3 regions of the Dehalobacter sp. TeCB1 genome follow, and region 3 is predicted to be linked to each of the others. Evidence: riboswitches for the same ligand, from Rfam matches in the RefSeq annotation. Region 3 holds a riboswitch; each other region holds the start of a gene.

The links. A riboswitch is a leader RNA that binds a small molecule or an ion and turns the genes downstream of it on or off. The one in region 3 is predicted to bind cyclic di-GMP.
Region 1: another riboswitch for cyclic di-GMP. It lies ahead of A7D23_RS15755 (transglutaminase domain-containing protein); the one in region 3 lies ahead of A7D23_RS01520 (HD domain-containing phosphohydrolase).
Region 2: another riboswitch for cyclic di-GMP. It lies ahead of nhaB (sodium/proton antiporter NhaB); the one in region 3 lies ahead of A7D23_RS01520 (HD domain-containing phosphohydrolase).

The regions. Positions count from the first base shown of each region.
Region 1 covers NZ_MCHF01000067.1:104,135-109,326, reverse strand. The annotation lists gene A7D23_RS14930 (cell wall-binding repeat-containing protein) at 1-674, opposite strand, end outside; cyclic di-GMP riboswitch class I at 811-900, opposite strand; gene A7D23_RS15915 (lasso RiPP family leader peptide-containing protein) at 923-1,072, opposite strand; cyclic di-GMP riboswitch class I at 1,346-1,439, shown strand; cyclic di-GMP riboswitch class I at 1,525-1,611, shown strand; gene A7D23_RS15755 (transglutaminase domain-containing protein) at 1,700-2,464, shown strand; gene A7D23_RS14925 (ABC transporter ATP-binding protein) at 2,699-4,405, opposite strand; gene A7D23_RS14920 (S24/S26 family peptidase) at 4,469-4,927, opposite strand; gene A7D23_RS14915 (hypothetical protein) at 4,915-5,192, opposite strand, start outside.
Region 2 covers NZ_MCHF01000063.1:621-5,812, reverse strand. The annotation lists gene A7D23_RS13445 (M56 family metallopeptidase) at 1-484, shown strand, start outside; gene A7D23_RS13440 (DUF3102 domain-containing protein) at 491-790, opposite strand; gene nhaB (sodium/proton antiporter NhaB) at 1,056-2,561, opposite strand; cyclic di-GMP riboswitch class I at 2,648-2,739, opposite strand; gene ablB (putative beta-lysine N-acetyltransferase) at 2,938-3,786, opposite strand; gene ablA (lysine 2,3-aminomutase) at 3,761-5,044, opposite strand.
Region 3 covers NZ_MCHF01000005.1:112,432-117,623, forward strand. The annotation lists gene A7D23_RS01505 (DNA-deoxyinosine glycosylase) at 1-151, opposite strand, end outside; gene A7D23_RS01510 (pentapeptide repeat-containing protein) at 153-1,022, opposite strand; gene A7D23_RS01515 (DUF3795 domain-containing protein) at 1,086-1,664, opposite strand; cyclic di-GMP riboswitch class I at 1,989-2,074, shown strand; gene A7D23_RS01520 (HD domain-containing phosphohydrolase) at 2,170-3,231, shown strand; gene A7D23_RS01525 (CoA-binding protein) at 3,292-3,732, opposite strand; gene A7D23_RS01530 (lipid II flippase Amj family protein) at 3,904-4,695, opposite strand; gene A7D23_RS01535 (hypothetical protein) at 4,696-4,980, opposite strand; gene A7D23_RS01540 (saccharopine dehydrogenase NADP-binding domain-containing protein) at 5,145-5,192, opposite strand, start outside.

The sequences.
Region 1 (5,192 bases), on a different contig from region 3:
TAACACATATCCGATGTAACTTTTCCAATGTAAACTCCGTTTTTATCTAATTTCTGAACGCGGTTATTAAAAGTATCGCATACCCATATATTTTCAAATGAATCAACAGCAATATCATACGGTCTCATAAATTTACCATTGGCATCCCCTGCACTTCCGATTTCCACGAAAGAACTGCCACTCAAATCCGAAAACTTTAGGATGCGGTTATTGTAGGTATCGGCAACATAGACATTCGTCCCTTTTACAGTGACTCCCTGTGGCATATTATAGCCGCTGCCAAAAGTAGTCCACCCAGTGATCGCTCCATTATTGGGTTTAAACTTGATAATCCGGTTATTATACGTGTCTGCAACATAGAGGAAGCCTGAACCGTCAACGGCAATTCCACTGGGACAATTAAATTGATTATTGCCGCTCCCTGTCTGACCATATTCAAACAAGAAATTACCGGTATCGGCATCAAACTCAACGACACGGCCGTTGTAGAAATCTGTTACATACAGCTTTCCATTATAAACTACAGAAGCTGTAGGACCATTAAATGTTCCATAAGCACCGGTAAATGTTTTGTCATTAAAACTCAGCGCCGCAAATGCTGCCGGACCAGCTACAAGTGTAAATAGCATAGCAAAAACCAAACAAACCGGGATAAACGCTTTTCTTTTCTTCATTCTTTCACCATCTTCCAATCTTTTATTGACTCCCCTGTAAGCATACTGAGATATGCGTACTCCCAAGCCAAGAGAAAGTAATTTTCTATCTTTTAAGTATTTATGTAAGTCCAGAAAATAAAAAAACCGCCAACATTTTGGCAGCCGAACGGTCATTGTACAAATATTGCACTTTAGACTTCTGACTTTGCGTCCCAGCTTTTCAACTGGTTTGCCCTTTTCCGGTATTATTTCATAGTTTTATCAACTTAGCTGCCAAAAATTTCAGGATCATCTGGAGCTACTGAATAAGAGACAACGATATCTAAACCTGTCCACGTCCCTTTGGAACCTTTCGTTAACTCAGCCACATTACCTAGTACAATAAGCTTTGGAGCCGTATATGCTTTTTTATTCAATTTCCTTCCCCTCCCACAATAAACAAATTCACAATATTTGAATTTATGATTGCTTCGAAACATATATGCCCATTATATGCTTACAATATTTTCCTGTCAATCCATTTTCTTGTGTCACAAAGTATTAAATTTATAATATAAATCCCTAAAATTCTCTAATTCTATTACTACTTTTCGCTTCCTTCGACATCTCGAAATAAAAAATACGGACAACCTATTTACATTTCTTATTATCTATAATAAAATACAATTAATACCAATATTTTTACTGCTGCATGTAAAAAGCAAACTTGTCGAAAGGCAAGGACGCAAAGCCACGAGTCTAAGGCATATGTTCTATTTATGCTATGAAAGTCGGGTTGCCGGTAGTTCAGTATATGTGTAACATTACCTGACTATGCGTAATGTTTTTCTTTACTCCGGTTCATGTTTGTTGACAACTAAATAATGATCAGCGATAAAGGCAAACTTAGCGAAAGCTAAGGACGCAAAGCTATGGGTCTTCCAGTATGGATACTGATGACTGCCAAGCCACCGAACGGTTATTCAAAGCTTTTGTCGCTTTGCCTGAAAAAGGTTAAGCGGCATTTTTGTTTTCAACAAATGAATGAAATGGAGATGTTTTCGATGTCCAAAAAAATTGTTTCCCTGGTTGCCACCACTGCCCTCACATTATCCCTGCTGCTTTTGAACAGCCCGGCACCTGCCCTGGCGGATGGTGAAACAGTGACATGCATTGCGGACCTCCAGAAATATATCGCCGCAGATATGACCGACCGGGATGATTCTTTTTCCCTTCACTATACCGGTGACACAACCCCAGTCCTCGCAGACCTCAAAAACATCTTTTTGCAATCTGCCGGCAGTGATGATTACCTCAGCCTGTCGTGGAAAGAAATGGGTTATACATATTCCTATCATTCTGGCCAATTGGATATTAATTTCACCCTCAACTATCATACGACCAAAGAAGAAGAAAAATATGTAGACAGCACAGTGAAAAAGCTTGTTGCCAAGCTGATCACACCCAAGATGAACGACTTAAGCAAAGAAACTGCCATCCATCAATGGATCGTGCAAAACGTGAAATATGATTACAGCCTGAAACAAATAACCACCTATACTGCTTTGACGGATCACAGAACAACCTGCATGGGATATGCCATGCTGATGAAGAAAATGCTGCAGCAGGCAGGCCTGGAGTCGAAGATCATTACCGGTTATTATCCTGAAGGCTACCACGCCTGGAATATGATCAAAATCGATGCAAAATGGTACTATCTCGATGTAACTTCGGACTGGGCCATGGGGGAAACATCCCCGCAGAATAGGACTGAAGCCCAAATGACCGCGGCTAACTACACCTGGGACAGAGCTCAGTCAGCAAAATGAATCCTCTTAAAATAATATTAAGGATGTAACGATAGTAAAAATTTCGTTACGTCCTATTTTTGTTAGAAAAAGATTAAAGCTTAGACTAACCCCAGATCCGTCTTCGTAATGAGTAGCCAGTGTCAAGCGGAGCACGGATTGCGCAGCGCGGCTGTTTGCGCCATGGAGGGCGCAATCTGCCGAAAGCGGTTATCATTACGAAGACCAACCCGGGCAAAGCTAGTAACTTCAATGTTATTGATAATTATGAATCGTTCTACTAGGTTCAACGGATAATTTTCCGTTATCAATCTTCAAAATCCTGGAACACATCTTTAAAGCAGTCTGCCGGTGGGTAATAAGCAGACAGGTACACCTACTGCTAAAATCTTTGATGGCCTTTAGGACTTCTAACTCTGTCTCCATATCCAGCGCGGAGGTTGCCTCGTCCAGAATCATAACAGGCGCCTTTTTTAAGAAAGCACGTGCAATGGCAATACGTTGGGCTTGTCCTTCCGAAAGCCCATGGCCATCCTCCCCGATAACAGTATTCATTCCATTCGGCAGCTCCTGAATAAAGTCCCAGGCACAGGCAGCCAGGAGGGCTTTTTCCATCTCATCAGGAGTCGCACCCAGCTTCCCGCTGCGCAAATTCGCGGCGATTGTCCCGCTGAATAACGTATTCCCCTGCGGTACATAGGTGATCCATTCCCTCGTCGCAGCCGTAACCTCGTACCGTTTTCCTGTATTATCTGTAAAGTATACTTCCCCTTCGGAGGGTCTCAACAACGCCAGCACAAGCCTGATCAGCGTCGTCTTGCCAACACCGGAAGGGCCAACCAAAGCGACGAGCTCTCCCGGGGCAATTTCCAGCGTAATCTTATCCAAGACAGGTGTTTCCTTTTCTTCCGTGTAAAAAAAGCTCATTTGTTGGAAGCTTATTCCCACATCCTTCAATTTTGGAACCTGTCCTTCTCTCTTCTCCAAGGCCATTTTTTCCAGTTCCCTTAACCTTTCAGTGGAAGCCAACATCGCAATAATCTGCGGGAATGTCCTCGCCAAACCGACAAAAGGTGTCTGGACCTGCTGCACTAATGTTAGAAATGCCGTTAAGGTCCCGAAAGAAATGGCTTTCTGAGAAAGCCGAAAAATCCCCCAGCCAAACGCAACCAAGTATCCTGTCCAAAAACCGGCAGAGATGATCATATTCGCGGATAAAGTCACCCTGTTCTTCTTCAGAATCCATTCCATCCGGTTCTGATGCAACCCTTGCAGAACATCGCTGTGATGCTTCTCCAAACGGAACGCCTTGATAATAATAAAATTTTGGATTGCTTCCTGAATATTGGAACGGTACAGGCTCTCCGACTCCTGTACTTTGATATTTAGTGTTTTAAGCTTGCGGCCAAAGACACGGCTCAAGAGCACGGTGGAAGGACCCAGAATAAAGGCAATGACGGCGAGCCTCGGGTCATAATATAACAGGGTCATTAAGGAAGCGACCATCTGCACGCCCAAAGCAAATATACCCGGGATAACACCCACAATAGAATTGGTGATATTCCCCACGTCACTGGTCAAACGTGTGATAAGGTCACCGCTGTGATAGCTGGAAAGCGGCAGCCATTCCGTTTCTAACAGCCTCTTGAAAAAACGCTGCCTCATCGCATTGGAAAATGCTTCGCTGACGCGGATTGAAAGAAGAGAATTCCCGATCGATAACAAAAGATTAAGAATGATAGCTCCTGCAAAGGCAATACCAACGAATCCAGCCCGAGCGAGTTCTCCGGCCACCGCATAATCAATCATATGCTTGGATAAAATAGCGATCGCTACCCCGAAAAGCCCTCCGGTGCAACTGATGAGTAAAATACAAATAAGCATCGGTATAAAGGGCATGATATCCGGTTTTATCCAACGAATAAAGTGAATGCCTTTAATGAATTCATCTTTGATGATCATCTGGTCTAGCTCCCGATTCTGTACTGTCTGTTACCATTGTGCCGTAGATCTCCGTAATTTTGTCTAAAATATTTTTCTCAGTTTTCTGTAAACCCGCAGAATGAAATACCTGCAAGGCCGCAGCGTTAACCAAATGTTTACCAATAGCTTTAGCCACCATTTTGAACACGGAATATGGTGATCTTTACGCCAAATCGCGCTGACTACAGCAATCAGCTGCTCGGGATAGAGCGGCCCTTCAATCCATTGCTGGGCATCACCGACCATATAAAAACAGTCCGCTTTTTTTCGACAGACCCGGTGCATTACGTAGTAGCCATTCGTCCTTCGGATCAGAACAGTATCCCCTCTTTTGAGATTTTCAAAAGTCCCGACGGAAAATTCCACGCTGTCAATGCCATCCCGCAAAAAAGGATACATGCTGTCACCTGAAACAGAAAGCCTGACACTCTGACCTTTTTCGAGAAGATCTGAAACCAAAGGGAACAGATTTGCAGCTTTAACTCTTTTTACTCCAGACATCGGTAAACCAACTCCACAGCTTCCCGATCAGGACGACATTGCAGCAGATACACCGGGACACTACGAATGATTTTTTCATAAATACTGAGTGCCTTATTCATCATGTTTTGGTCAAAATAAGGAAGAAAAACTCTGGGCATTAAACGGTTAATTGCTTGCTGATTATTTAATCTGAATATCTGATTTTCCTTGGCCTGTTCCAACATGACGATTGCAGATAAAGGAGCGGAGTCATTACTATGAAGAAATTCAGAACCGCTCCAAG
Region 2 (5,192 bases), on a different contig from region 3:
GCAGAGAGATGTACGTGTATATGCCGAAAGTGCCGATTTGCTGAAGGAATTGCTTACGCGTCTGGAGCATGCGTACTTCAGTCTTGGAAATGAAGGAAATACGGCGGTCAACAAAGCCAAGCAGATTGAGCTGTGCTTGGAGAAAATCATGTCATCGCCTTTACCTTCCTCCAATCCCTATGATTATATCAAAGCGCATCAGGCAGAGTACAATATCATTCTGGCCATGGATGAACAAGCACTGCCTTACCTGTTTTCCGAATTTGCGAAAGGCGGGCAGACAGGCTTAAAGGGAAGTCTGATGGAGATCCTGTGCCGAAAGATCCTTGGCAGTGAGGATATCAAATATGCCAGTACGAATCATCAGGACTGGTATGATGCCTATAAGAAACATATCCAGGAGATAACAGACAAAAATAGTTTGATCTGGGTGCAGGATCATTATCCGAAAGGTGTACTTATTTTGGGCGGAGAACAGAATTAACTTAGACTATCTGTAACGCATTTTTCGCCCTTCTTCCGGGACTCCTAAGAGGATCACCGCCTGGGAGTATGTCAAATTACGCACCAGGGCGCAATTTGAGCTGCAGGCGGAAGCCTCGGGCAGTTTGCTCCCGTACTCTCTGAAGACCTTCATCAGTCTGTCGGCCGTACGCTGAGAGTAACTGACCGACTCCTCCAGCCACTGGCCCCATTCTCCAAACATAAGCAGGGCCTTGGCTTCCGTCAGCCGCCTTCTAATCTCGACAGCGGCGGCAAGGTAGATACTCTCCGTCCAGTATTTGATCATGTTAATTTCAGCCGCGATGACATGCGGCGTGCGTCCCCTGATGATATCCGTTGTGTATTAGATACTGTATTAGTTATTGGATCAGTCATGATATCCACACTCCTTGGGGCTAACTTCACTCGTAGGATCTGTGGACAGGCTTAAAAGTGTGACAACCTCAGTCTTAACAACGGACAATCTTTCTCATCGTATATAAGGTCACCGAAAGTCGAGATACTAAAAAATCAGTAATGCTCAAACCCTTGTAATTTGATATCCTTAAGTGTTATAACAGGTACATTGTTGCCAGTAAACCTGTTGCAGTCATAACGACGGCGTATGGCAGAGCCAGTTTTACCATCTCAGCGTAAGACAGGCGAATCAGCGGTGCAAGTGCAGAAGTCAAGAGAAACAGAAACGCCGCCTGACCATTTGGTGTGGCAACGGAAGGGATATTTGTACCCATGTTGATGGCAACTGCCAGCTTGTTGTACTGCTCCAGCGCAATAGCTCCGGCTTCAAACGCTTGCTGTGTTTCAGTCATATATACCGTAGCCACAAAAACATTGTCACTGATTGCCGAAAGGACACCGTTGGCCGCAAAGAAAGCCACAAGCTGGTTCTGCCCTTCCATGTTCAGCACCCATTGAATAATCGGCGTAAACAAATGCTGGTCATGAATAACCGCAACGACGGCAAAAAATACGACCAGCAGCGCAGTAAACGGCAATGCTTCTTCAAACGCATGACCGATGCGCTTTTCTTCAGTAACCCCGTTGAAAGCAGTAAGCAGGATAATAATCATAAGACCAATAATACCTACTTCCGCCAAGTGCAGTGCCAGGGAGAAGATCAGCATAACGCCGCACAAAGCCATAACAATCAGGCGCACACGTCCGCGCATATTCCTGGCAGCATCTTTGACTTTTACATCATCTTCCATAACATTTCTCACAGATTCCGGAAGCTGGTAGCCGTACCCCCAGAACTTAGTAACTTCAAGGATAATGGTGGTCAGAAGACCAACGATCAATACCGGGATAGACACAGGGGCACATTGTATAAAGAAATCTACGAAGTCCCATTGCATAATGGAGCCAATCAACAGGTTCTGCGGTTCACCAACCAGTGTTATTGCTCCGCCCAGCGCAGTGCCCACAGCACCATGCATCATAAGATTACGCAGAAAACCACGAAACTCGTCCAGGTCCTCATGAAGTTTCTCATCAACACTATGGTCGTGATTAATGTCATACGTTTCGTATACTTTTTCGCTGGAAGCAAACTTGTGGAAGATGCTATAGAAACCATAGGCCACGGCGATAATCACTGCCGTTACGGTCAGCGCGTCCAAAAACGCGGAAAGAACCGCACCCAGTACAGCGAACAGGAATGAAAGCGCGACTTTAGAGTGTACTTTAGTAAGGAGCTTGGAAAACAGGTACACAAGACCTTCTTTCATAAAATAGATCCCGGCAACCATGAACATCAGAAGAAGAATAACCGGCAGGTTCATTTCAACCTCGTGATAGACCATATGAGGGTTAGTAAGTCCGAGCACAACGGCTTCGATCGCCAGAAGCCCACCGGCAGGAAGCGGATAACATTTTAACGCCATTGCCAGGGTAAAAATAAATTCGACAATCAACACCCACCCGGTAACGTACATACCGGCGGTAACCATCAAAATAGGGTTCAACACCAGAAAAGCAAGAATTGTTCTTTTGTACCAGTCCGGAGCATGACCCAGAAAATTTGCTCTGAATGCTTGTCCGATGCCCATTTGTTTCATATGTACTATCCTCCCAAGTGAAAATTAAAGATATAAAAAAGAGAGTACTCCAAAACGGAACTACTCCCCCCCAAGAAGTTCATATTACTTGCAGCCTGGCAATCATAGCAACTTACAAGCAACCTTAGACCCATAGCTTTAGCGTCCTTCACTTTCACGAAGTTTGCATCAACCTGTACAACTATATATTGTTATTTTTGCTTAAGCTTTTATATTATAACAGAAAATTATTCTTTTGAATACCCTGAATATATCCACTTTATGCTGAAGTGTCCAGGTATTTATCTTAAGTATTTTGTTTTTTAATATAATCCTTTAGCAAATCAGGCTATCTCTCAAAAATCTTCTTCCCCTTGACTTACAAAATAGTATTTTACTATTTTAAAGTTTTTACCCAAATATTCATATCTTCAAAACCGCCGCAAATATGGCAGTTGTTGATTAGTCTACCCCGATACATATACCCCAGCTTGCTTAAAGACCTGTTGATTCCAAGATTGTTAGCTCTTGAAAGGCTATATGCTGTAGCAAAGCCATTGCGTTTCAAGTGTGTTTCCAGTTGGAATATCAATTCGCTTAATATGTTTCTGCCTCTATACTTTGGATAAGTGGCGCAATCAGTTATTTCAGCGTTCATGTGTTGTTTGTCAAGATCCGCCGAAGCAATACTGATAATTTTTCCTTCTTCTTCCGCTACCATATACAAAATATGATCCTGCATGACTTTTTGAAGATACTCTCTGCTGAAAATAGGAGTTGGATAGGTTTCAAATGCCGTTTGAAAAAGCTGAATTATCTGGGGAATATCGTCCGGCACGGCCTGCCTTATCGTATAGTTTTTATTCTTAGTCAGCTCGAATTTATTGGTATTCTTAACGCAATAATCGATAATTCTGTTTTCTTTCTCCTCATAGAGTGAATTTTTGCGCTTCGTATCAAGAAAAAGGGACATACAAGTTGCATCCTCTCCCTGAAAAAAACCGTCGATAACCCCCTCTGCTACAAACCCACATTCCTCAAAGAGACTAAGATCTTGTTTATAACAATTCGCAATAATCTTACCCAGATTTTCTTTTTTGGAATAATCAATAATCTCTTTGATTATCAACTCAGACAAAAGAGAATGACTCAATATTTTAAGCCTTTTATTGCGATAATCCACGTACATGTCCACACCCGAAAAGTTTGTATATAAATTTTTACATTCGTCTTGATCTATATTCATGGAAGTCCTCCCTCTTGTTGAGTCTTACGTTTGTACTTGGAATCAAGCACACTTGTTCATCTCTGTATAACTTTTCTAATCCCCGGTATTCTTTATTCTTGAATTTACTGCACGTGCCGCATTTTCGGCACTGGTGCGTTTTATCCCGAGGCTCGCTATACGTGCAAATTACACCTTCATAATTTCTAAGAATGACCTTTTCAGGGGAATATGAAATCAAGTATTGTGGATTGACTGGGATCTTCCCCCCGCCTCCAGGCGCATCCACAACAAACTGTGGAATAGCTAGACCCGAGGTATGTCCACGCAGCATTTCTATGATTTCAATCCCTACAGAAACCGGAGTTCTGAAATGCTCTATTCCTTCTGAAAGGTCGCACTGATAAAGGTAATATGGTCTAATTCTGGAGCTTACCAGTTTCTGAACCAAATCACGCATTATATAGGGGCAATCGTTAATGTCTTTTAAAAGTACAGATTGGTTGCCAAGAGGAATTCCGGCATCTGCCAATTTCTCACATGCCATGCGAGCCTCAACTGTCAATTCCTTGGGGTGGTTAAAGTGAGTATTCAGCCAAATTGGATGATATTTTTTCAGCATTTTGCAGAGCGTATCGGTAATTCTCTGAGGCATGACAACTGGTGTTCTTGTGCCTATCCGTATTATTTCCACATGTTTGATTTCTCGTATTGATCTTATGATTGCTTCCAGCCTTTCATCAGAGAGGCATAAGGCGTCCCCTCCTGACAAAAGTACATCTCTGACTTCTTTATGCGCTCTGATATAATTAATCGCCCGTTTGATATTGTCCTGGGAAAGAGCCCTATCCTCATGCCCGGCAAATCGTCTTCTTGTACAGTGGCGACAATACATTGAACACTGATCAGTAATAAGCAAAAGTACCCTGTCCGGATATCTGTGAGTAAGACCCGGGACTGGCGAGTCGACTGTTTCATGCAGCGGATCACAACTGTCGAACTTGGATATTTTAGTTTCATGAACCGTCGGTATTGCTTGCCGCCGTATAGGGCAATGCGCATCATTAGGATTCATGAGCATCGCATAATAGGGTGTTATTGCCATACGTAATTTTTTAAGACTTACTTCTACTCCCTGGCGCTCATCCTGGGTAAGATTGACCACCTGTACCAACTGATCTATTCCGGTGATTCGATTGGCAATCTGCCATTGCCAATCCTGCCATTGTTCTGTCGTTATATCTTTCCATAAAGGTATATCCCTGTAATCTCTCGGCATTTCATTATGCTCCTCTCCAATCTTTATTCAGCCTGTTCCTCCTTTAATCTCTCCTAAATGTTTGCCTCTTTTATGGCTGTGGGCGACTGCATATTGCCGCTACGATTCTGATATCATCTTCTTGTAATAATACTCCGGCAATTTCCTT
Region 3 (5,192 bases):
GCGCATACATAATCCGCCAAAAGTGATTGTAAGGATGGGCATAATATTTCTGCTCCCTCAACGATTGCACTCCCGGCATCGAGCCGAGGATCAATACCCGGGACTCCTGATTAATGATCGGTTCAAATGAATAGATGATTTCCATTTCCATATCAGTCCAAACTCCATTGTCTTGGATAAAAGAGTGATGGCGGCAGCTTGGTACGCTTATCCCCCTTCGCCGTATTCAGCTGGGCTTGGGTCAGAAAAATGCTTTGGCTTAAATCAGTACCGCTGAGATCGGCATCGCGCAAATCCGCCCCGATCAAATCAGCTCCGCCCAGATCGGTCCCGCTGAGGTCTGCGGCAATCAGACAGGCTCCTCTAAGGTTAGCCCCTCTGAGATCCGTTTTCCGGAGATCTGCAGCAATCAGACTGCTCCTGCGCTTAAAGGTCTTCCGAATCCCGGCCTGAATATTCCGCTCCTGACAAACAGAAACACGGACCAGTTCACTTGTTTGAAGCAGCAGGGTATTTACTCCGGTACGATATAAGGGCACATCCATTTTCAGAAGCTCACCCGGGCTGAGCAGTGTCAGCCGTTCCGTCTCTTCCCGCAGGGTACGAAGCGCCTCATGAACTGAATGAGCCGGCTGTAATGTCTCTGCTTCTGTCAAATACCAGAGCATCTCCTGAAGCTGCCGAATGACAAGGAAAACCTCAAACATTTGCTCCCGGAATTCCGGTGATCGCCGCCAGTCTCTGCCACCGTAACTGAGCTTGGATACTTTTGGCCCTGCGCCAAAACAATCAAATGCCATGCAGCCTTTCAGGCCCAGTCCCTGAAGATCTTGATATATACTGCAGCGAAAATTTTCCTGCAGCTTCCGACAAGGCTGACCGGCCTCTTTATCGTTTGGAAAGCCTTCCGAAGCTGAAAAATACAGCGCGGTGCAGCACAATCCGAAGCAGTTCTCGCAGTCAGCTCTCAGACTGCATCTTTGCTCAGTAAAAATGTCTATTGGTTCACGAATTCCAGACAATGTTTGATCCTCCAAAACAAAGAACATTTGATTTACCCCAGAAATGATGCTTGAATAGCTTGTCTAATCCTTTTTCGCCTTTCTAAGAACCAGTTGAATATTCAGGCGATCGGCTTCCGCTTTCAGCAAGCGGACGGCTTCTTCAGCACTGCCCTTGCAGTTGGTCTGATCCATATGATGGATCTTATCCATCATATTGTTCAAGACGGAAAGCGGCAGCAGGTTGACCGCCAGACAATAAAATCCCTTTAATTTGCCGTCATTGTAATTCGCGATTAGTTCGCCTAAAATTTTGTGTTTTTCCGTCAGTCCTTCAAGATAATTTTGAAGGTCCATTTTAGCCTTGGCTTGGTCCTGCAACACATTTTGATAGGATATAAAAGAATCGCCCTCGCTTGGAGCCTGATACCTCTCACATGGATAGACACTGCATTCAAAACAGTATTCAACATTTTCATGCTTTTTATTACAGGTAATTACGGCACAGGAAGGATGCTTCAAAAAAAAGTCCGGACCCCCGCAGCCGGGGCACTTTGAAGAACCGTCCGTATGAAAACGCGGACAAAGACAGCAATTCAATCCGCATAATGAAAAGTCGGCGCATTTCCGCCTGTATTCTTTACTTACCATTGATTTGACCATTGCATACATCTCCTGATAGCAATGTTTGATAAAAATCAGAGTTCAACCCGTGCAGAACAGTTCTCCGCAACTCTGTACTTCACGATCTTGCTTATTAACGCATACGGAATAGGCTTATTTAACGGGAATTGTACCGATCCACACGCGTATAAACATCATTAATTAGTTATACGAATTTAAGCGGATTCCTCTGCTAAACCAAGAAACATTGATCATTTGGCGCCAAAATAAAGAATATTTTTTCGAATAACCCCTGTAGAACCTGAAAGGGATGTGCTACAATAGTTCTGTGACCGAAATATCAATCGAATAGGGATACAGGAGCAACGACAATGGCAAACTTGGTGAAAGCCAGGGACGCAAAGCTATGGGTCTTCCAGAATAATTCTGATGACTGCCAGGCTACCGAATCCGCTCAGGTTTGTTTTGAATGTCGCCATGCAATCTGCTGGTGATTTTTTTGTTGCTTCAGCCAGCACTGATTTATCGGAAAGGAAGATTACAATTGCGTCAGGTAAGTGTAAACCGGCTTCAAAAGGGAGACGTGTTGGGACGAACCATTTTCTCGCATAACGGCCGTTCATTGCTTGGGAAAGGAATCACGCTGACCCAGCCATATATCGACCGGTTAAAAGAACTGGGCATTAGTATTGTCTATGTGGACGATGACGAAACGAAGGATATCGTTATTGAGGATGTTATTTCCGAGGAAAACAGGCGGGAGGCAATGAACTCCATTGAACATTCAGCGGAAGCGGTACGAATCGGTAAAGATCTCAATGGTTTTCAGGTAAAAAAGACAGTAAACAACATCATCGGGGACGTCCTGTTTCAAGAAAAGATATTTCTGAGCCTGACAGATATGCGGAGCTATGACAATCAAGTTTATGCGCATTCAGTCAGTGTTTGTGTCCTTGCGACCATTTTGGGCAAAGCTTTGGGACTGGATAAAGATACCCTGGAGGCACTGGCGGTAGGGGCTTTGCTTCACGATATCGGGACTGTCAAGCTGCCAAAAGAGCTTGTCGCCAAACGTGAGGCCTTTACTCCGAAGGAAAATGACCTATATAAGACGCACACTGTACATGGATTTGAAATACTTCGGAACAAACCGGAATTGAACTTATTGAGTGCGCATATTGCTTTGCAGCATCACGAATGGTTGAACGGAAACGGCTATCCCCGGAAGCTGTCCGGCCGGCACCTCCATATCCTGGCTCAAATCGTCGGGCTGGCCGACTTCTATGATAATCTGGTCAATGATGGCCCGGGCCACTCCCGGATCGTCCCGCATGAAGCCTGTGAAATTGTAATGGGATGTGCAAACAAACTATTCTCCCAGCAGTTGGTTGTAACGTTCTTAAAGCATGTTGCAGCCTATCCGACCGGCTGTACCGTTAAGCTCAATACAGGTGAAGTTGGGATTGTGGTTGACCAGAATAAAAGTTTGCCGATGCGCCCGATTATCAGGATATTAATCGCTGACAAAGGGTTGGCCCATGTCCGGGCTAAGGAATATAACCTTGTCGAAGATCTTACAACCTTTATTGTTTCCATTGTCGAGTGAAGCTGATCCATTTCTTGAAAAAAAACGCCGGCTCAAATGTTTTTTGAGCCGGCTAATCTATTATTTCGGAAGTTTTCCAAACACCTTCAATACGGACCGGTGGAATGAATGAGGAAACGATGGTTCTGCAAACATTAGGACGCATTGGTCATGGATGACGTTTATCTGATTTTCCGTACAATAGTCTATAGCCTCTTTAGATTCAGCCCCCTGCTGAATCCAGATATGCTTGACTCCAGCTTCTACCGCGTCCCTAACGACCTTATTGGTTTGGTCAGGAGGGACGACGATCACTGCGCCGTCGGCTTTCTGCGGTAAAGACTGAAGGTTCTCATAGCAGATCTCGCCGTCAATACTGTCCATATTGGGATTTACGGCAAAAACATTATACCCTCTCTTCTTTAACGTTCTATACAGCCTACGCGAGAACTTCTTTTCGGATCTGGATACCCCGACCACCGCTAAAGTACGCAGGTCTAGAAAATCATTGACTGAGCTCATTGTCGTCAAAAAAATGACCCCCTTTATTAAATTATTGTTTACTTTCTTGGTGATGTGGCTAATTCCTTCTTCCAATATTTATTTTCTGTGAAAACTATTTTCAGTTCCCTATCGCATTAATAAACAGGCTCTTATTTCCTTGCTAATATTCATGATGAACAGGCGTCATCACTACATGTAAAAGCTTGCAATAATCTGGGCGGCCGGCAAAAACAGCACTTGCCCCAATAATGTGCCAATTAGTTTTGTAGCAATAAGCATAATGACCAATGCTTTCACATCAGCATACGGCCTTATTCCTTTCAATGCCTGGTCTGTAATAATTGCCGATTTTGGGTCGATAAAAAAAGTGAGTAGAATACTTGCCATGCCATTAATGATTCCTGATGAAGCTGCTGCTGCTAGTGCTGCTTGCTCCGGAACCAGAAGAGCTGAGTAATTAGCGGCAAGGACCCCAATGGTATATATACCTGTAACCAAAACATTGGTAACAAGTAACCTTTTGGGTATCTCTCTATACCTTAGTCTTTCCAGCATTGTCTTCGAAGGCCGTACAGCACTTTTTACAATTCGCTTGATATTATTTGCCTGCAGGGCCTCGACAACTAAGGAAGGTACAGAACCGGCTAATTCTAAACGTTTGACAGCAACTTCAAATATCTTTAAAAATGTAGGTATGAGCAGGATTCCAAATAGGGTCCCCGCTGTCGCAGCAAAAATAACCGACCGCAAATCACTGATCGGGTTCAGTCCTTGCGCTATACTTAAACCAACAATGCTTGCAATTAACGGTCCCTGAAACATGTTGGCTGTCCGTGAAACAAGAACAAACATGTTGAAAAGTGAAAAAGATAAAGCAACCTGTCCGCTCTTTACGGAATTCAAGCGTACAGAGTAGGCCAGGGTATCGACAATATGAATGACAACTGTAAGAATCATTAATTCTATTAGCATCTTTTCCATTTACTGCAATCCATACGTTTTCAAAAGAATTAATATTGTATGATTGGTCATTTTATTCGTCAGCAGTTGCTTGAATTTTACTGAATTCGTTTTGCCTTCAAATCTTAGCTTTTCTAATCCCATAGAGATTTCACTTTGTTTGAATATCAAATCATCATAAAAATTTTCGAACTTTGCCAGTTTATTAATGGCTTCCCCAGAATAACCATTTGCATCATGCTGTATTTGAAAATCGTCCACAATAAAAAGACCATTGCTTTCTAATGCTTTTGTTAATCTTTCCATGTGATTACTCCTTGTATAAATATTTACATGGCTATGATTGTTATTTCTGGGTATTTTGACAAATTCCTTCTTGACTCAATCTTGACTCAATTTTTTGTAAAGTCCAATGCAGATTGTACATCTGTTAAGTAACCCTCCACCTCATTCAAATAAGCAGCTGCCGTTTAGGAAAAGCTTGATATGCACTTCACACCCATTTTTTCCATATCCTT